DNA from 3 places in the Paenibacillus sp. FSL K6-0108 genome. Region 3 is predicted to be linked to each of the others. Evidence: riboswitches for the same ligand, from Rfam matches in the RefSeq annotation. Region 3 holds a riboswitch; each other region holds the start of a gene.
The links. Region 3 has a riboswitch for S-adenosylmethionine ahead of MHB49_RS28625 (methionine ABC transporter ATP-binding protein). Riboswitches for the same ligand answer to the same signal wherever they lie in the genome.
Positions count from the first base shown of each region.

Region 1: it holds a riboswitch for S-adenosylmethionine, as region 3 does, so the genes downstream of both, metA (homoserine O-succinyltransferase) here and MHB49_RS28625 (methionine ABC transporter ATP-binding protein) in region 3, are expected to answer to the same signal.
Region 2: it holds a riboswitch for S-adenosylmethionine, as region 3 does, so the genes downstream of both, mmuP (S-methylmethionine permease) here and MHB49_RS28625 (methionine ABC transporter ATP-binding protein) in region 3, are expected to answer to the same signal.

Region 1 covers NZ_CP150288.1:2,152,277-2,159,522, reverse strand. The annotation lists gene MHB49_RS10045 (aminotransferase class I/II-fold pyridoxal phosphate-dependent enzyme) at 1-1,133, opposite strand, end outside; gene metA (homoserine O-succinyltransferase) at 1,158-2,075, opposite strand; SAM riboswitch class I at 2,310-2,434, opposite strand; gene corA (magnesium/cobalt transporter CorA) at 2,889-3,824, shown strand; gene MHB49_RS10030 (HRDC domain-containing protein) at 3,918-4,919, opposite strand; gene MHB49_RS10025 (ROK family protein) at 5,104-5,982, opposite strand; gene MHB49_RS10020 (MOSC domain-containing protein) at 6,052-6,747, opposite strand; gene MHB49_RS10015 (phosphodiester glycosidase family protein) at 6,777-7,246, opposite strand, start outside.
Region 2 covers NZ_CP150288.1:6,585,693-6,592,938, forward strand. The annotation lists gene MHB49_RS29995 (ABC transporter ATP-binding protein) at 1-560, shown strand, start outside; gene MHB49_RS30000 (ABC transporter permease) at 564-2,966, shown strand; gene mmuM (homocysteine S-methyltransferase) at 3,067-4,092, opposite strand; gene mmuP (S-methylmethionine permease) at 4,070-5,482, opposite strand; SAM riboswitch class I at 5,570-5,672, opposite strand; gene MHB49_RS30015 (Ger(x)C family spore germination protein) at 5,768-6,970, opposite strand; gene MHB49_RS30020 (spore germination protein) at 6,967-7,246, opposite strand, start outside.
Region 3 covers NZ_CP150288.1:6,301,649-6,308,894, forward strand. The annotation lists gene MHB49_RS28615 (MetQ/NlpA family ABC transporter substrate-binding protein) at 1-389, opposite strand, end outside; gene MHB49_RS28620 (methionine ABC transporter permease) at 470-1,129, opposite strand; gene MHB49_RS28625 (methionine ABC transporter ATP-binding protein) at 1,130-2,158, opposite strand; SAM riboswitch class I at 2,286-2,427, opposite strand; gene MHB49_RS28630 (Cthe_2314 family HEPN domain-containing protein) at 2,555-3,283, opposite strand; gene MHB49_RS28635 (COX15/CtaA family protein) at 3,428-4,378, opposite strand; gene MHB49_RS28640 (thioredoxin family protein) at 4,663-5,007, opposite strand; gene MHB49_RS28645 (DUF2515 family protein) at 5,150-6,430, shown strand; gene MHB49_RS28650 (polysaccharide biosynthesis C-terminal domain-containing protein) at 6,605-7,246, opposite strand, start outside.

The DNA.
Region 1 (7,246 bases), 3.4 Mb from region 3:
CCCAGATCGGCAATCAGATCATCGGCATGCTCGATCCCTACAGAGAAGCGCAACAAACGGTCATCTACACCTACAGCATCACGAATCTCAATCGGAATATCCGCATGAGTCTGTACCGCAGGATAAGTCATCAACGACTCTACACCCCCGAGACTTTCTGCAAAAGCAATCAGCTTGATGTGACGGAGTAACGGTTCAACATAACGAGCATCCTTTACTTTGAAGGAGAAAATGCCTGTGTTTCCGCTGGACTGTTTATTCTGTATTTCGAATCCGGGATGATCCGACAAACCTGGATGATACACTTCGGCAACGGCTGGGTGCTCCAAAAGGTACTTGGCAATTGTCAAGGCATTATACTCATGCCGCTCCATACGAAGAGCAAGTGTTTTCATGCCTTTCATCAGCTGATAGGAGTCGCTAGGAGACAACACTGCGCCAATGGAATTGTGCAGGAATGCCATTTCGGCCGACAATTCTTCCCCTTTGGTAATAATCAATCCGGCAAGTACGTCATTATGACCACCCAGATACTTCGTGGCACTATGGATGATGATATCTGCACCAAGTTCAATTGGACGCTGGAAGAACGGAGTTAACAGTGTATTATCCACAATGGTCAGCAAGTTGTGGCTCTTGGCCCAAGAGCAAACCGCTTCCACATCTGTAATCATCATTAGTGGATTGGTTGGTGTCTCGATGAATACCGCTTTTGTATTCGGTTGTCTGATATTTTCCAGAGCCGCAAGATCATTGGTATCCACGTAACTTGCCGTCACACCAAATCGAGACAGGATGCGTTCAAGCAAACGATACGTTCCGCCGTATAGATCCAATGATACAATCAGATGATCTCCTTGTCCGAATAACGCAAAAATCGTTTGCAAAGCGGCCATGCCGGAGCTACAGGCAAACCCTGCATCACCGGATTCCAACGCTGCCGCTGCTTCTTCCAACACTTTACGGGTTGGGTTGGTCGTACGAATATAATCAAATCCAGTGCTTTGTCCAAGCTTCGGGTGGCGAAACGCAGTGGACTGATAGATCGGAAAATTGATGGCGCCCGTTACCGGTTCATTGACAGACCCGATCTGGGCCAATCGGCTTTCGATTTTCAACTTGTTGTCTTCCATTGCTGCATCCTCCTGTAATCACAATTAGATTTGCGGACCAATATCGTAAGGGGTTTCCTGATACACATAGTAATTGAGCCAATTAGAGAATAATAAGTTTGCATGGGCCCGCCAAGTGGCCGGGGGAACACGGGAAGGATCATCGTTCGGGAAATAATGTCTAGGCAGCGCAATGTTCATGCCTTTAGCTGCATCCCGGTCATATTCCCATTTCAATGAAAGCGGATCATACTCGGCATGTCCGGTTGCAAAAATCTGTTTGCCGTCTTTGGTAGCAACTAAGAAAATACCTGCTTCCTCTGATTCAGCCAATATTTCAAGGTTATCATTTTTTTCAATATCTTCACGACGCACTTCCGTATGGCGGGAATGCGGTACGTTGAATACTTCATCGAATCCGCGCAGCAGCTGCACATTGGATCTGTTGATCGTATGTGAGAATACACCGAAACATTTTTCATCCAAGGGAACTTTGGGAACTCCGAAATGATGGTATAAACCCGCTTGGGAAGCCCAACATATATGCATAGTCGAAGTCACATTGGTTTTGGTCCATTCGAAGATCTCTTGGATTTCCTTCCAATAGTTCACGTCTTCAAAGTCCATTTGCTCTACGGGAGCGCCTGTAATGATCATGCCGTCAAAACGGCGGTGTTCGATCTCATCAAAGGTTTTGTAGAACAAGTCCAAATATTCTTGGGACGTGTTCTTGGACGTATGAGACTTCGGATGAACCAGAACGATATCTACCTGAATGGGTGTGTTACCCACCAGACGAAGCAATTGGGTTTCTGTCGTTTCCTTTGTGGGCATCAGGTTTAATATAGCGATACGTAGTGGACGAATGTCCTGCTTATAAGCAGATGTCTCGTCCATGACAAAGATGTTCTCTCCTGCGAGTACTTCCTTGGCAGGCAGTGCGTCTGGAATTTTGATTGGCATGGTGGTTCTAACTCCTCCTTGTGCATAAATAGATGCAGCCACTGTAGGTGTGATACGACCCGCATCCGTACAGTTATAGGCTGCCATGAGCTTGCATGCAGGCGCTGGATTGCAACCACATTGCTGGCGGCAAGCTCAAGTTCCTTAGCGAAAATCACTGCTGAGAAGCCGGTGCATATAACAAAGACCTTCCTCGGATTCCGAGAAAGGTCATATGTAAATAGATATGCGCCTCTCTCATCTCTCAGTTACAACAGTGTCACTTGGACACTTGGTCGCTGCAAGAATTAGCACCGTGCGGTATACCGCCGGTTGCCGGGTTTCATCGGGCCAGTCCCTCCACCTACTCTTGATAAGATTTCGCTTTATTTAATTGTAAAAACTAGTGTGGCTCAACGTTTACTTTAAAACATTAATTCCCTCACGTCAAGATGTAGTTCAATGTCTGTTCCTCAGGATCGGAACCGTTCATCATCCACTGTCATACACTGCTCCAGAGCGCGAAATCGACACATTTTTGCGCTTGAAAGGACCCTTTACCAGCGGTATACTAGACAAGTGTTGCAAAACCTTATGTGAGAGGTGACATATTCAATGGATGGCGACCCGAGGCCTGACTGGCAGCCGAATTCCGACAAACTGCATAGAGAACTGATATCAGCATGCCGGCAGCGGGACGTTACTTCCGTTTGATTATAGAGCGAACGCAGTCCTGACTTCCAGGCACTCCGCTGCCGACCGGCTGATCTGTTCTTTTTGCGCCCATATTGATGAAATCCGCCATTTGGCGGGTGCAGAAGGAGTAGATGAACAATGAAAATCCGGTTGGTAAATAACGGTGTATTTATTCCGGTGGACGACATTCAGCAGGCGCTGACTCCACCAGCGGAGGGATTTTACTGGATTGATGCGGACGTAGACGATTTGGCGGTACTTCAACCGCTGTTCATGATGCATGATCTGGCCGTGGAAGACTGTTTGAGTGACGAAGAACAACGTCCGAAGATTGAAATTTATGAGAGCCATTATTTTATTGTAATTAATAGCATTCGTTTTGATGATGAAGAGATTTTTTTACGTGCCGTCAACTTGTTCCTTGGCAGGCACTTTATTATCAGTGTGACCAAACAGAAAGTTAGTGAATTGCGGACGTTGAAACCGATCCTGTGGGAACAGGAAATCAGTACGCCGGATAAGCTGCTGTATCTGCTGGTTGACTTAATTGTTGATAATTATTTCACCGTCGGTGACCGAATCGAAGCACGCATTGAGAAGCTTGAAGAAGACATCCTGATGCATACCAAGAAATCTCATCTGAACGAGATTATCGGGCTGCGCAGTGAGATTTTATGGCTGAAGAAAGTGCTGGGGCCTCAGAAAGAGGTCATTAACACACTCAATAAAAAAGATCTGCGTCTTATTGATGATCAACTGCAGAAGTATTTCAGTGACATTTATGAGAATGCTGTGAAAATATCCGAAACCTTTGAGACGTATCGCGACTTGATGGGGAACTTGCGAGAAGCTTACCAATCCAGTATCGCCAACCGGGCGAATGAAATCATGCGTGTGTTCACCGCCATTACCACGGTGTTCATGCCGCTGACCGTTATCACGGGCATCTATGGGATGAACTTTACGAACATGCCTGAGCTGAACTGGAAGTATAGTTATTTTGTGGTCATTGGCCTGATGGTTACACTGGGCCTGAGCATGTTCTTTATTTTCCGCAAAAAAGATTGGGTCTGAAATTGCAAAGACGAAGCGCTCCACATCTGGAGAAACGCCTCGTCTTTTTTTATCTTCCTTTTACTGCATGACAACTACCGTCCTATTTTCAATCTAGCCCACATTCTGCTCCGTCTCTGTGTGACGACGAAACCGGATGCGAATCATGCGCAGTCTTTCGTAGACCTGCTCCAGATTGCTCCCGCCAGGCTTCTCTTCTCCATACACCTTATGTAACACGGGCTTCAGAAAGTTATCTCCCAGCTCCTCATAGGCACTCCATACCGCCTCTTGCTCCTCATCGGGCATAACAGCAAGCTCAGCATCGAGTAGACAATCTGTGTCATACCCCTCCAAATCCAGTGTCTCCAACAGCTCAATCAGCTCCCGCCGGGACAATCCGGAACGATTCACGATTTCCTCAAGCGTATCCCCTTCCTTCATGCCTTCGAGAACCTGCTTGCGTGTCGTAAATCTGTCTAGCTCCTGCTTGTATTTCTGCTCTCTCTGTTTATACAGCCAGCTCTCATATTCTTGTTCCTTCAGAACCGTGTACACCCAATCTAGCGGAAAAGATGTGGAACGTTCCAGTCCTTTCGTAAGCTCCATCCATTCAGCTCCGTACTCGGAAGCCTTGCTCTCTCCTACGCCAGGCAATTGCATCAATTCATCGATGGTTTGTGGAACAAATGCACTGATCAGGCGCAGCAACCGATTCGTTGCAATAAAATAGGGGGCTTTCCGGTCAGATGCTGCTCTCTTCCTGCGCCATATACACAGATCCATATACAGCTCCTCATTGCCATATAATTCACTGTAACAATGAAGACGCTGGCCGCCATAACTGCGTGACTTCAAATCATCATTTTCGTGAAATAAACCCCGCAGCAACGGACGGTAGCCTTCACCCATCTGTATGGCTAGCTGATGACGGTAAACGTGTAGGAGTTCATCCCACGAGCTTCCATAATACCAGGTAGCATCCGTACGGTCCCCTGCCTCATATTGGCTCCACCCCAGATGCCACTCCCCTTCTTCTTCACCGATCCACAGCTGGGCATGCTCTTCATTCTGACCTGACATTCTGGATAATCTGTTCATGAAAATGACTTCCATTTCTTGTCCCTCCTTCAAAAGTTCAGCTCCACACAGTCTGTATTGTGCTATCTTAATAAGCACAAAAAAACACCTCTCCTGCAAAATGCTTGCAAGAGAGGTGCTTCCTCATTAACCGTGCTATGCTGTTGCTCATATATTACCACAATGGAAAAATTCGTCAACTGCTTGTTTGTAAAGCTATTTACTTGTTCAAAGCCAACTTCGCCAGCGCAAGTGAACCACACAGTCCCGCATTATCGCCAAGTCCTGGTGAAACAACGTACTGGTCAATTTCAGACTGAAGTGCAGGATGCTGAACGTACCCAGCGAGCAACTCCTGAAGCTTGCTGCGAACCATCTGGAACAGATGCTCTTGCTTCATCACACCGCCGCCCATTACAATTTTCTGCGGAGTGAGGATCAATACATAATTCATCAGGGCATGTGCCAGGTAATGTGCTTCAATCTCCCAGGCCTTGTGATCAGCTGGCAGTTCATAAGCCGGTTGCTCCCAACGTTTATTGATGGCAGGACCTGCCGCAAGACCCTCGAGACAATCTCCATGATACGGGCAGAACCCTTCATATGTATCTTCGGGATGTCTGCGAACGATGATATGCCCCATCTCTGGATGCGATAATCCATGGACCATTTTGCCACCTACAACAGCACCTGCACCGATACCCGTTCCAACCGTAATATACAGACAGCTATCCAGGCCTTGTGCAGCCCCCCAGGTTGCTTCCCCAAGTGCTGCACCATTAACATCCGTGTCGAACGTCATCGGCACATCAAAGTGCTCTTTGAGCTTGCCGATCATATTGTACTGTCCCCAATGAGGCTTAGGTGTTGTTGTGATGTAACCATAAGTCGGGCTTCCTTCAATCGGATCAATGGGACCAAATGAACCCACACCCAAAGCTTCAATGCCTTTACCTTCAAAAAAAGCGATCACTTGTGCCATCGTCTCTTCCGGTGTTGTCGTTGGAAAGCTTACGCGTTCAAGTACTTCTCCTTTTTCCGTACCAATACCACATACAAATTTGGTTCCTCCAGCTTCAATTGCGCCTAAAATCGTCATGTTAGTCACACTCCCAAGTAGTTTAAAATTAAATGGATCTTCGAAACTGTTCTCTGAATAGCGGCAAGATTAATTCTGTTCAGCAGCTTCGAGCTTCGCCAATCGCTTCAATAAGGTCTGCTTCCAGCTATCGGATAGCGTTGGAATGGCCATCAGAGCACGCATACCAGCGGCATCCTGCTTCCCTTGATGCATAATTCGATTAGCTTCCAGAATGGTCATTGATGCAGGGTCCGTGCTGAGCCGTCTGAATATTGCAGAAGGCGTTACCTCCCCCTCTTGCAACACCCGAAAATAAAATCCGGTATGCCCGCTATCCTGAAAATAAACAGGCAGCTCTTTGTAATCATACCTTGCACCAAGCTTGAAGCAAGGTTGTCTTGGTTGGCTGACCTGTACCACGGCTTCCCCCAATTCATACACATCGCCAATCCGGACTTCGTCCTCCATACAGCCTTGAACGGTCAAATTCTCACCACAAGCCCCCCAGTCCAGCTTGCGATCCATCAGTTGTTCAAGTGCCGGATAACGACTGTAATCGTATACACAAACTGCCTTATCCGGTCCGCCATGATGCACCAGATCGGCCTGAGCATCCCCTGTCATTCCGGTGAATGACAGGAAGACCGGGCTGGAAATGGGATGTTTCACGATGCCGCTCATCACTTCACGCTTCTGGCCAGGCAATGCCTGGGGTTCCCCCACGTTTACAGCTAATACAGCTGTTTTGCTTTCATCTGGCTTTCGATTGTGTGTGAGTGTCACCTGTTCATACCTCCCATATTAGTTTTCTTTTAACGAACAGAACCACCAAAAACAAGTGTATTACTTAACAAGCGGCCTGGGGAAGTAAGCATTTTGCCGCCAGCATACATACCAGAAGATGCACCACCATCCAGGTTCATTGCCTGCTTGGCACCGAGCTTCTGCATGACAGCAGCCCATTCCTTAATCGTCGCTCCTGGCACGGTAGCCAACATAACCGAACCGTCAGCCATAATGGCAATACCGCTTCTTGCGCCGGAGGCATTGAGAATTTTGGTATCCTTGAAGCCCTCACTCACTGGATTTACGGCAACTTTGCCGTCTTTCACCAGACGTGGACCCGCGCCCACAGCGGTGACTACATCTTGCCAAGGAATCTCCTTGCCTGCTGCATTGGTGTATTTATAATTCATCTCTACAGTTGATCCAACGGTGAAGCGGTCCGACGAAGATTTCTGATTGCCCATGAAGACCAGCACCGAGCCATTCTTCGGAATGG
Region 2 (7,246 bases), 280 kb from region 3:
TTTATTTTCAGGATCAGCGTATTGACGCCTATAGTGAGCGGGAGATGTCTGATTTCCGCACCCGCCGAATTGGCTACATCTATCAAAGCATCAACCTTGTTCCGGACCTTTCCATTCAGGATAATATTGCTCTTCCCGGATATATTGCCGGGAACAAAAAACATGAAGTAAAAGCTCGGGCGGCCCATCTTATGAAGGCCATGGACATCGACAACCAGAACAATCGCCTGCCCTCCCAAACGTCCGGGGGACAGCAGCAGCGGGCGGCTATTGCACGCGCGCTCATCAATTCACCGGATATTATATTTGCCGACGAACCTACCGGAAGTTTGAACTATGATCATGGGAAAGCGGTGCTGGACATCCTGACAGATATTAACCGGAAAGGACAATCGGTGGTAATGGTGACACATGACATCAAGGCCGCTTGCCGGGCCGACCGCCTGATCTTTGTCCGAGATGGTAAAGTCGGAGGTATTCTCGAGTTCGATAAATATGACGAAACCCAGATTCAGAATCGGGAATCCATGGTCTTCGCCTTCGTTTCGGGGAAGGAGTAACCTATGGCCGCCATTCTAAAGCTGAGTTTTTCTTATCTGAGTAAAAATAAAATTCAAAACCTGTTCATCACCCTGCTTATTTTGCTGTCTACCCTTCTGGTGTCCACATCTGTCATCATCCTGGCCAATACGGGTAACCAGTTCAAGGAAATGCATAGTCGGACCAACGGGTCCCATCAGATCTTGACGTTCGACAATGGACTGAATGATCCCCAAACTGTGCATGACTGGTGGGCTGCCCAGAACGGTGTTCAAGTCTCACCTTTGCTTACTTACCGCATCTTGTCGGGCATCACTTTTGGCGGCACTGACATCCCTAACCTGTATCTGTACATGATGAATACCCCGCCTCCGCCGTGGAGTGTAGATGAACTTGTATTTGCAAGTGGTACACAGCATTCGGCTCCTGAACAAGGAAGCGTATGGATCCCAACTTCCATGGCGAATGCCTATAACATCGCTGTCGGTGATACCATTCAATTCAAAACCGGATCTACCACACTTGACCTCGCAGTCTCAGCTATTGTTGTGGATGTTCCTTATGGAGCCCCGTTCACCAATACGGCAAGAATTTGGATGAACAGTACGGATTACCAAAATGATTTTAGTACGCTTGCAGGAAAAGATATTCACATGATGGGCATCCATTTTGATGATTACAGTACGAACTCCAGCTACTGGGATCGTTATACAAGCGAGACGGGTGCCCCATTTCTGGAAACCAAAATGGAATTTGAAAGTATCTCATCCTTTTATCTGATCATCAATCAGATCGTCGGGTTCATTATGATATTCTTAGGGGCCGTCATGATGATTATTGCCCTCATTACGATTGGCTTCACCATATCCGATGCCATTCTGGCCAACTACAAAACGATAGGTATTCTTAAATCGCTCGGACTCACTTCCCGGGGGACCATTGGTACTTACGTGATTCAATATGCCCTGCTGTCCATCATCGCCGTTCTTCCCGGGCTGGTACTGAGCGTATTTGTGTCCAAATTCATCATCAATATCTCCGTATCGTCCCTGCGGACTGGCCAGGGTGATCTTCCAATAGAGGGCATTGGCGCAGCTATTGTTGTAGGGCTGCTATTACTCGTCATGGTTATTGCATTTGTCGTGTTATACGCCAGAAAAGCTCGCACGATCGAGCCTGTTCAGGCCATTCGGTACGGTATGTCGGAGAGTGACAATGTACGCATGGCGCGACGAATGAATTCACCGCTCGCAAACCGGGCCTTGTTTGGACGATTGCCCGTATCTTTTGTCATCGGCATACGCAATCTGATCAAAAACATTAAAAGCTCGGTTCTGATGTTATTGCTAACAATGATGGCTGCTTCCGTACTTGTCCTCGGGTATGTTGTACTGACCAGCATTACCGGAATCTATCAGACGGCGGCCAAATGGGGTTATGACAATGCTAACATTGCCGCAGTCGTTGTAAACAAAGCTACGTTTCCGAGAGCAGAGCTGCAGAACGTGTTGGAAGAAGACCCTGGCATCAAAAATGTGGGCTGGCAAGGGAACATCACCGGAGTTATCCTTCCAGATGATTCAACCGACGTGGCCAGCCAGTCTACCAGTCTTTATCTAAGAGTACTGGATGGAAGCTATCAAGATCTTGGTTTTGAGACGTTGAGAGGAAACAATCCGGAACTCGAAAATGAAATTTCAATCGGGGTTAGTGTTGCCAAGATGTTTAACAAGGATATGGGAGATCTCATTGATCTCTACATTGAAGGAGAGAAGCGCACGTTCATGATTTCGGGCATCTATCAGGCCATCTCCGACTTGTCGGTATCCGGAAGAATCACAGCTCAAGCGGTTCGAAGCGTGAATCCGGATTACGCAGATGTAGATGTCGCGTTTATCAATGTCAACGATCCTTCACAGGCGGGAGCCATTGCTAACCAATTGAATGAGCGGTTCAAAGACTCTGCTGCCATCGTCACGCAAAAAACACTGCTGGATTCCGTTTATGCAGAAGCTGCAAGCATTCTTGTGTACCCCATGGCTCTCATTGGTCTGCTGTTCATTTTGGTTACATTTATTATCATCTTCAGCACCTGCCGGATCAGCATTCGCAAAGAGAGCAAGACGTATGGCATATATAAGTCGATTGGCATGACATCTGGAAAAATCCGTTTCTCCATTGCTATTGGAGTAGCTGCTTTAGCTCTGATTGGTTCAATGCTTGGAGTCATTGTAGGCGTATACCTTCTCCCCCTGTTACTTGAAAAAGTCCTATCGGCATACGGTATCGTACAGATTCCTCTCATTCTGAACTGGGGAGGCATTATACTCTTTGCTTGTCTGAGTATTGTAGCCGCAGCGCTAGGATCCTGGGTATCGTCCAAGGTGATTCGTCAGGCATCGCCGCGTATTCTTGTCGTCGAATAACGTGTAGAATGAAGGTATGCTCATGCAAAAGAAGCCCTTTCCTATCCTTTATAGGATACGAAAGGGCTTTTCCATGCAGATCTGGACGGCTAAGCAGACTTCAGCTCCGCCACTTCTTCGCAAGTTCGCCAATCTGATGTGGCGTAGTGCGGCAACAGCCACCAATAATTTTCGCACCAGCGGCCACCCATTGCTCCGAAGCATCGTTCATGCTGCCACAGGTACCGTGACCACTCCATGTCTTTGTTACTGGATCGTATATCTCACCCGAGTTCGGGTATACAATAATCGGTTTATCGCTGGCACGGCTCAGGATACCAACCGCCTCCGTTACCACTTCCATGGGAGCACAATTCAGCCCAATCGCAGCAATCTGAGATTCCGCTCCTAACAATCGTGCACACTCTTCCAATGGCGTGCCTTCACTGATTGCTGTCCCGTCTTTTAATGAGAAGGAGAGCCATGCATAGGCGTTCGGAAATTCTTTTAATAAAGCGATCAATACCTGTGCTTCCTGCAAGGATGGGATCGTCTCAAAGGCCAGAATATCCGCCCCTGCCTCCAGCAAGGCTGTGATCCGTGGACGGTGAAACGCGCTCAACGTCTCGTCCGAGACACCATAGTGACCGACATACTCCGAACCATCTGCCAGATATGCGCCGTACGGTCCAACGGAGGCAGCAACAATCGGTTTTGGACGAGCCGATGCCCTTTTTCCCATGGCAACTGCCGTTTGTTTTTTAGCGTTTAAATCATTGCCGGTTACATGCTCAGTGGCTCCACCTTGCACCTCCGCCCAGACATCATCACGCGCCTGAGCAGCCAGCTCCACCGTCTTGCGAATCAGCTCCAGCGACTCCTGTTCTCCGATGCCCCTCTTGCCGAAGCCTTCCACCGTCGCCTGATAACTGGATGTAATGGCGCAGTCGGCTCCCGCCCGGAAATAATCCGCATGCACCTGAACGATAAGTTCCGGATTCTCCAGGAGGACACGTGCAGACCAGAGCGGGTCATCCAGATCACATCCATGCTGTTCGAGTTCCGTTGCCAGCGCCCCATCCAGAATCATGATCGGATGTTTACGTAGGATCTGTTCTATGGGGTTAGTCTGTTGTGCTTGCGTCATGTACTTGTCCTCTTTTCTTATTCACACGTTCTGTCAGATAATAAGCTGCGTAACATACTGCGATAAACGGAACCCCACAATACAGTGCTATTCGCTGTGTCGGGTCAAAAGCAATGCCTACACATGAAGCCAGGCACAATATAAACGAGATGATAGGCACCACTGGATATAGTGGCGTACGATAGACAAGATCTTTTACGGAATGACCCTCACGAACATACTGTCTGCGGAACATATACTGTGAAGCACTGATGCTCATCCATACCGCAACAACAGCCAGACCTGAAATGGAGACCAGTGTAATATACACGGTACCTGGCGCAATGATGCTGGACAGCAAAGCCAGACCGCCCCCAACCATACTGATCAAGAGTGCATTCAGTGGCACCCCACGTTTGGTCAATTTGGCAAACCACGGAGAGATCGTCTTTTTATCAGCCAGAGACCAGAGCATCCGTGAAGATGCATATAGGCCTGAATTAGCAGCAGAGAGAATCGCCGTCAGAATAACAAAGTTCATAATGTCTGCTGCATAGGGTACACCCACCCGCTCCATGACCGCCACAAACGGACTTTCGAGCACGCTCGCATCCGACATCGGCAGCAAGGCCGAGAGAATAACAATCGTTCCGATAAAAAAGATAATTAAACGCCACAGCGTGGTATGGATCGCTTTCGGAATCGTCTTTTCCGGATTCTCCGTCTCCCCGGCAGCAATTCCGATCAATTCTGTGCCCGAGAACGCAAAGTTTACGGCAAGCATCGTCATCAGTATCGCAGAAGCGCCATTCGGGAACCAGCCTGATGCTGTAATATTGGATAGAAAAGGGGCGGTTTCCGAGTCTGCCATTGGAATAATACCGAACATGGCTGCCGCACCGAGAATAATAAAGACCACAATCGTAAGTACTTTAACCGAAGAGAACCAGAATTCCGATTCTGCAAAAAATTTGACCGTCAGCGCGTTGAACAGGAAGATCATGAGCGCAAAGAGCGCACTCCAGATCCATACATTCACGGAAGGAAACCAGCGCTGCATCAGCAGTCCTGCTGCTGTAAATTCGGAACCGAGGGCAACCGTCCAGGTTAGCCAATACAACCAGGCTACGGTGTATCCTGTTGCCGGCCCAATGTATTTTGCCGCATAGCTATGAAACGCCCCAGTCTCCGGCATATGAACGGACAGTTCACCTAAACAAAGCATAACCAGATAAACGACAATCGCTCCGATCAGGTAAGATAGAATAGTCCCGATCGGCCCTGCCTGCTGAATGGTATAACCTGAGCTAAGAAACAAACCTGTACCAATAACTCCTCCAAGTGAGAGCATGACCACATGCCGTGCCTGCATTTTGCGCTGAAAATGCCCTGTATCTTTGTTGTTATCCATGCCTGCTCCCCTACTTCTTCATCCAGAACAACAAAAAGACCCACTCTTCCCGAAGAGTGCGCCGTAACTGACAAATAAAGACAAACGCTCCTATCTATCAGGCTGTTCACCCGCTGGAATTAGCACAGTATCCTTCAGATCTGTTGCTGAGGCTTCTAAGGGCCAGTCCCTCCACCTCTCTGGATAAGAAAATGATTTTTTATAAATATAGCGATCTATCATGATTGTGTCAACAATTAAATATCATCATTCATTTGTGGATAACGGAAATCTTCAACTCCATCTTTAATCCGTCGATGATCCATAATCTGTGATCTTCATTTTCACATCATAGGTCACGGGAATCTGACTAAAGGTTTCATCCCAATTTTTTTTGACCTTTTTCCATACTTTCGGATATTTGATCCGCAGCTGCTCTCCAAATCCGGCCACTTCCACCCGATAGGTGTGCTGCATTTTGTTCATTACCTGCTGCATTTGTTCTTTGGCTGCATCAGCGAACTTAGCCTCCAATTCATCAATGTAGTCTTCCGTTGCAGGAATTTCCGGTGAACTCCAATCTTCCATGAGCTGACCTTCTGATTCAACTTTTACATGAAAAGAAATGTCATCTCCGTGGACTTTTGGCACAATTTTGCTCTTAGTAGACTTGATTTCATAGACTATCGTATATCCCTTTTTTGGTGCATACGATTTTAATGCCCCTCCCTTAGCCTCCCCAGTGATCCAGGACAATCCTTGAAGGTCCACCTGATTTAAGGCGCCGATCCACTTTTTCGTTTTCCCTTTATAGACGCCTGCACCTGAGAATTTATGCTCCCCATCAGCAGTAAGAACATTTTGCAGCAAAAAGCTTGATCCTGACTGCATCTTGCCATCAAGTTTCGCGAGGGATACAGGAGGAAGAATTTTATTGGTACGATAAGCATTATTCACCAACCCCCTCAAATAAAAGGCTGGGATTTCTCCTGGCTCCTTGGAGCTAAGAGCATCCAAAGCGCGTCCTCTGCTCACCAGAACAAGGGAACTGGGTCGGATATCATTGTCCCGTAAAATAAAATCAAGCAGCTGCTCCAGGCTATATTTCTTCGACAACTCTTGGGAAACGACAATTACCTTTAAATGATGACCAATGAGCGGACGGTCTCTTCTTAGAGCAAATTGACGAAAGATCTGAATAAGGGAATCTCCGGTCAACCGCTCATTCAAAAAGGTTTGTCCGCCGGAAGAACCACTGGAACTGTTTTGATTTTCCTGTTTTCCCCCAACTCGTGGGACAATCTGTACGGTAGCTGTAAATACGTTGTTTTTGGGATAATGACCTCCTTGTTTATTAATGTCCTGTTCAAATTTCGATTCCTCAGCGACGTCCAGTCCCAGACCCACATAAACACTTAAATCTTCGATCTCTTTGCTGCTCCAGCACCCTGAGGTAAAAACCAGCAGCGCCGTTGACAAAATGATTAATTTCTTTCTGATCCTGTTCAATTGTACTTGCCTCCTTTCTTTCGTAACATGCTCAACAAGAGAAGCAATAGTGGCAAAACACCAAACAAATAAATAGATGCATTTCCCAAAGCATCTCCGAGTTTGAACGTTTCGTCCACGTTCTGCGGAAGCATAGCAGTGATGTAACTGATCGGAAGCAGGATGATAAGAAAAGGCAGCATTTTTTTCTTGAACAATTGCGAACATCCAAGAGAAGCGGCATAATGCGTGATCGTAGACGTAGAGAAAATTTGCATAATCCAAATAACCAGCAGC
Region 3 (7,246 bases):
TTGATTTTTTTGGAATAGCCAGCAAATGGCTCAACATGCACAGGTGTTACAGCAACGAGGTGGAAACCACGTTCTTTGTTTTCTGTATCCAGGTAAGGCTGGTGTTGGAAAAAGTTCGCATCCAGTTGTTTGTCTTCAAGCTGTTGGTTTGGTTGAACATAATCATTAAAAGTCACGATTTGCAATCGGATGCCTTCTGCTTCGAGTTCAGGCTTGATGCTTTCCAAAATTTCCGCATGCGGTGTTGGTGATGCTCCCACTTTCAATTCCACGGTGCGAGGTGCGCCTCCAGCATTGTCAGCGCCGCTGTCGGAATCCTTGTTGTTTCCGCAAGCCGCTAGAACCGCAATCAGCATAATGCTAAGTAGAGCAAAAGACCATTTTTTCATGTGTAAAACCCCTTCTCCAATAAATTTTTTTTGCATTTTGCACCAAGTCGATACCGATTCAGGCAAATGCTATATATGTGTTATTTCCTGGTGAACCATTTAACTAAACGATCGCCAGCCATCTGAAGTACCTGCACCAGAATGATCATAAATACAACGGCAATAATCATAATCTCATTTTGATAACGATAATAACCATAATTGATTGCCAATGTTCCCAGACCTCCGCCACCAACCATTCCCGCCATCGCCGTATAGGAAACGAGGGTAACGATTGTAATGGTGATTCCAGCTAGCAGACCCGGCAATGCCTCCGGCAAAAGCACACGCCGTACAATCTGTGCGGTTGAAGCTCCCATCGCCTGTGCCGCTTCAATGACGCCACGATCCACTTCACGCAGTGTAGTTTCCACCAACCGGGCAAAGTATGGAGCTGCAGCAATGACGAGCGGAGGTATAACACCCAGCACCCCTGTAGCTGTGCCGACCAATGAACGCGTAAACGGAATGAGTGCAACAATCAGAATGATAAATGGCACTGATCGCAAAATGTTTACAATGAACGATAGTATCGTGTAGACCACTTGCGACTGGATTGATGCCGACCTTGCCGTCATGAACAGCAATACGCCTAGCGGCAAACCAATGATAATCGTGAACAGGCCTGATGCCCCCAGGATTTGCAGGGTTTCAATGGAAGCCTTACCGATCTCTTCCCAACGCACTGTTGAAAAATCCATTTAACGAAGCACCTCCACATCAAGTCCCTGATCCATTAACTCTTTAATGGTGAGATTAATCTCATCCGACTGCCCTTCAAACCGTACGGTCAGTTGTCCATAGGGAACTTGTTTGATGGTTGAAATGGTGCCTTGCAAAATGGCGAAATCCACGCCTGTCTTGCGAACCGTTCTGGACAAAATCGCCTCATAGGTTTTATTGCCCAGGAAGGATATTTTCACAAGCTTAGAAGAACCATTCGTCTGCAATTCTGCATTCGCCAAAGCAGTCTCTTCCAATGCAATCCCCACTTCATGGTCCCGCATCATAAAGTCACGCGTAATGGCATGCTGCGGCTTAAGAAATACTTCCGTCACCGGCCCTTGTTCCACGATGCCTCCCTGATGGATAACCGCCACCTGATCACAGATATTCTGGATCACGTGCATTTCATGGGTGATTAGAACAATGGTGAGATTGTACTTTTCATTGATATCCAGCAATAACTTCAGAATCGAATCGGTTGTCTGGGGATCAAGTGCAGATGTGGCTTCATCACACAGCAGAACGTTCGGATCACTCGCAAGTGCTCTCGCAATACCTACCCTTTGCTTCTGTCCGCCTGATAGTTGAGCCGGATATTTATTGCTGTGATCCTCCAATCCAACCAATGCGAGCATTTCCTTCACTTTGCGATCTATTGCAGCCTTGGGTGTATTAACGAGCTTCAAAGGAAAAGCGACATTGTCGTACACCGTAGCCGAGGATAACAAGTTAAAGTGCTGAAAGATCATGCCGATCTTGCGCCGTTGTTGTTGTAAATCGGTCTTATTGAGATCGGTTAGGTTGATTCCATCAACCCAAACTTCGCCTGCCGTGGGGCGTTCGAGCAAATTGATACAACGGATCAATGTACTCTTGCCTGCACCGGAATGACCGATCACTCCGAATATTTCACCCTTGCGGATATTCAAATTCAAATCCGACAAGGCCGTCGTACTTTTTGAACCTTTACCGTACGTTTTGGTTAAACCCTTTAATTCAATCAAAATTACTGCTCCTTCCCACTGCCTACATGTATCTTTACCCGAATGAAAGGAAAACTCCCCTTGTCGTATAAAAAAAAAAGCCCCTTTTGCAGAAACAAAAAGGGCTCTTCACGTGAAAGATTATACCTTCTCATCTGCCAAAATCGTGCCTTGCACCATTTTGTAGGAATTAGCACCTAACATCTATAAAGTATGACACAGCTGTCATGCAATTATAAATCGGTTGCCGGGCTTCATCGGGCCTGTCCCTCCGCCGCTCTCGATAAGAAATATTTAATTTATAAGTTCAGTTGTTATAATGTTAATGTCATAAATGTTAATTCCATCTATCTGTCGATCAGGAACTCAGTATAATCCAAGTATTCCGATTTGTCAAAGGGAAATATTACAATCCAATTACTTCGATGATTGGGTTATTCCCGGCTTGTGCCACTTCTCATTGATGTATCCATACGCTGCTTTTAACGTCTCACATACCATATCCACACCTTGGCGGAGTTCCAGAAGATGCTGATCCAGATCCTCCAGCTTCACTTTCCCTTGCAAAGTCTGGTGCAGCTGCCACAGATCATCCTGCATTTCCGAATTCATATAATGGATCTCCATGTTTCGGCGTTTACGCAATTTACTCATGGGCTCACGGTAGGAGTCCTTGATCTGTATCAGTTGGTTGGCAAGAGTATGATGCAGTTTATCATATCCGAACTGTCTTAAGACGGTAAAATAAGAATAATGCGTTTTAACATTGGTTGTGTTCAGCTCAAATATTTCATTCAACACTGTACCTAACTTATCCAGAATGGCAAAACATCGGATGAAGCCATCCTTATAGAAATACACATAACGTGCATACTCCGCTTTTTCTGGAATCGTCATATCATCCGTAAAGCCCGCTTTGACTTTCAGACGGAAATGGGAAGCAGCAAAACAGCTTTGCTCCAGTTCATCCAACGAGGAGATCAGTCCCTGGGTCCACACATACAATTTACGATAATCATGGGTAGGATCATGGTCCACATGCATCTGTCGCTGAAACAGCTCAAGCGTATCCGCCATCGCCTCCATTGCTTCCTTGAGAACCCCTTCGTTTTTACGCGGCTTTTCACCCAGCAACGTTCGCAGCATATATAACCTCCTCTTTCCACTCTGCTTACCTTAGGGTGCCCTGACACGCCTGACACCAAACAAAGTTCACCTGTCCAATGATGTACATCATCGGATGGTGAACTTCACGATTCATCCCCTGAACTACAATAATTCGGATATAGATTAGAACCGGTTAACGGGCCGATGCAGCTTGTACACCAGAAAGCTCATATACGTTAATACACCAAACAAAATGGCAATATCGAGCATGTGTGCCAGCGCCACAAACATATACACTTCAGGCCGGTTCATCGTAAGCATCAGTCCAAAACCAATAACCACTTGCAACAGAACCAGTACCACAGAAATGACGCCGAGTGCTCTTAATTCTGTGTTATCCGGATGTTTGCGATAAGCAAAATGGCCGAGGATCGCAATGACAATCACTAATGAAACAGCCGCTACCCGGTGAGCAAAAGCAACAGCTACACCTCCCGAGAGCTCGGGAATAATCTGCCCGTTACAGAGCGGGAAGCCGGAACAGCCTCCAGCCGAATCCGTATGGCTCACGAATGCTCCAGTATATACCACGAGGTACGTATAGATTGTAGAAAACCATACCAGATTTCGAAACCCTTTGCTGACACGCGGATATCGATTCAGTCGTTCCAATCCACCGTGACGAGCCTCCTGCCGAATACCAAGGGCCATCATCAAGGAGCTGGCAAAAGCGATCAAGGCAAAGCCGAAATGCAGTGCCATGACTGCGGAAGATTGAGAGAATACGACAGCAAAAGCCCCCATGATTCCCTGGACAATCACAAAGATCAGCGTTAATAATGAAAACAATTGCAGGTCACGGCGTGATTTGCCAAACCGTAAAAAGGCTACAAAAGAGGCAATGGACAACAGTCCTGCCAGTGCGCTTACAGCGCGATGGGAAAATTCAATAAGTGAGGCAACGGTGTGTGCAGGCACAAGTTTTCCGTTACATAAAGGCCATTCCGCACCGCAGCCGAGACCCGATTCCGTTCGGGTTACAACGCCTCCGCCAAATGTGGCCAGAAACATGACAAGACAGGTTAATAAGGTTAACCATTTAAACAAGGTTAAGTGCTTCAATTTTTTTCTCACCCGCTGTTGGTTTAAGATGGCGAAGAACGACATTCTCCGCTTGATTCGATACTTTGACACTTATTTCACAACTAGATTCATTATACCGGATAAATGTGTCATTGACGCCCGCGCTTTGTGACAAAATGTTAACGTCTGTCGAAAAGTCGACCTTCAGTTTAAGAAGGATTAAATACCTCATTAGCTTCCCCAAAAAATGCTAAAAATACAAACGCCACTTCCCTATTTCAAGAGAAATGGCGTTCCTTTAATTATAACCTTTTACATATTGAACCTGTCATGCTTTATTTATTAATCGTGTTATACACCTCAACTGCACGCTGCAGGAATTGCTCAATCTCTTCTCTCGACTTGCGCAGTTTGTTCACATAACGAACCAGTTCCCGGCCATCTGTGTAAGCTACAAAGCTGGGGATGCCGAGAATATTTTGTTCTTCGCTCACTGTACCCACCTGATCTACGTCAACCTCAATCAACTTCAGCTCACGAGCGAACTTCTCTTCAACTTCAGGCATAAACGGATCGATGTACTTGCAATCACCACACCAATCTGCCTTAAATACAGCTACGGTCAAACGCGGAGATTGGAGGGCCACATCAAATTCCGGTTTCGATGTAATCTTTTCCATTACAACATCTTCCTTTCTATACCTTGTCTTATTCTCTAAGTGAAGCAAATTGCAGAGTGGAAGTCAAATATTCAGCGCATACTGATATCAACAGCTTCTTGATTCAACCCGTAATCAGAATATCAGGAAAGGATGTCATGTCATGACTCCCGTTAAAACGGATTCCTCCGAGTCTGCCCATCACGGGTCGATATTGCAGATGGTCCGATCGATCCCAGGCGCCGCCCGGGAAGTGTGGAGGGGTAAACAGGCAGCTTGGCAGGCCTCTGCACAGCTTCGTCATCCTTTGCGTGATATGGCTTGGGACTCTGACATGGCTGCTGCCTTACAAGCTGAGGTGGAGCGGCTATTGCCTGGAAACGAGAATGCTTTTGCCCGAAATACGCTCAGTGCACTGGTCTGTGAAGAGGACTGTATCATTCTGGAAGAAATCAAGACATTAACGCAGGAAAACAACCGGAGTAACATCACTCGCACAGCAGCATACCTGGAATGTTACGAACAGTATCCAGAGCTGCATTGGGCCCTGCTTGCCCATATGGTATCCCGCAACGGCGGATATCACATGACCGATCTTCAGAGTGACCTTATGCATAATCTGCAAAATCAAACCGACCGTGAGCACATGTATCGACTGCTGGAGCGGTGTAATGCACTTATTTTCCAGGATGCCTATCCCCAGCTTCTGCTGTATATGAACAGCCGCCGGATCGGCCGGAGCTGTTTTCATTTGTTGCCCCATTTTCATGTATCGGCGTTCATGACACCGTTCTGGGAACGATTTTGGCTGGAGCGATGCAGCTCGCTGCTGAGTGTGGCATTAATTATTAATGAGCAGAACTATATTGAGAGCCGGGTGGTGCAGCATCCTTATTTTCAAAAACAAGTGCTGTCCAAACCTGCATTCCATTTGCATAACCTGGCTGGGCTGAATCATATCGTTTTTCCGCTTGGACCGGGAAAAGGTCTTGCAGGCCGGGTTATTGAACATTTTGGCAAGCTGGATGAGCGGATTATGTTTGGCAAAGGCTTATATGCGATGCTTTTTGGCGTGGAACAAGTGTTTACACAAGTATTGGAGTTTGCACGCTCGGTTCCCCACCTCGGCTCACGTGCCGAATACTGGCCCGGTCTGTTCACCGCACATGAAGATGAAGCCGGGAAAGCTGAGATCTATACCCAGGAGATGCTGGATCAGGAATGCCTGGCAGAAGGACAACGCTTATATAGTCCTGAATTGCTGGCCGTATGGGGTGATACGCCCTATGAACCGATAACAAGGCAGGATTGGCTGCAAAATCGCGATTGTCTCGGTCATCTCACAATCCCGCGTCGCCCCTGGCTGTTTGAGATGAGCCATGAACATCGGTATGGCATGCTGAAGACTGCATTGGCGCATGATGCCAAAACATTGACGCATTAAGGGCGATCAGCCTTATAGGGAAATCGTCTAGAAATTGAAACGCGAGTACCCTTTCAAAGGCTTCTTGATTCAGCCATCTTTGCATATAAAAAAGCCCTGTCCGCTATTAAAGCAGACAGAGCTTGTACTTATTTCAAACAATATAATGAAAATGTGTATTATGTGTTGAATCGATTACCCTCGTTGCCCGGCTCCACGTTGTAGACGCATAAGCGGACGAAGTATTTTTTGCAAAATACGAGGATAACTTCCTAGTTCGTCTTTACGAAGTACACGTAGAACAACCATGAGTACCAGGTAAACGACAACCACAAGCGCACCCACAAACAGACAAGTAACGAGGAAAGATACACGTGCTGGCAGGAATAAATCAAAGATGGAGTTACCAGCCCAGTTGGCTGCAAAACCAACACCCGCTGCAAGCAGAACAGTAATGATGAATCCTTTCCAACGATCACCCATGATTGAGAAATCAACAATTTTCCGAAGCACCCGCAGGTTCAGATACGTAATGACCAGGAAACATAATGCGGTTGCGATAATGATTCCATATATGCCAAAGATCGGAGCCAAGATCAGACTCGCTACAAGTTTGACTATGATGCCTGCTGCCACGCTGATCATTGTGATCCGTGGTTTGCCTACCCCGAGCAAAATGGAGTTGGTGGTCATCATCGTAATTTGGAAAATGGTACCGAAAGTCAACAATGTAATGATTGGTGTCCCGTCGGGACTAGTGAACAGCAATCCGTTAACGGAATACGCTGCCGCACACAAAGCGATAACAATTGGCATTCCTGTCAGAATCGAAATGCG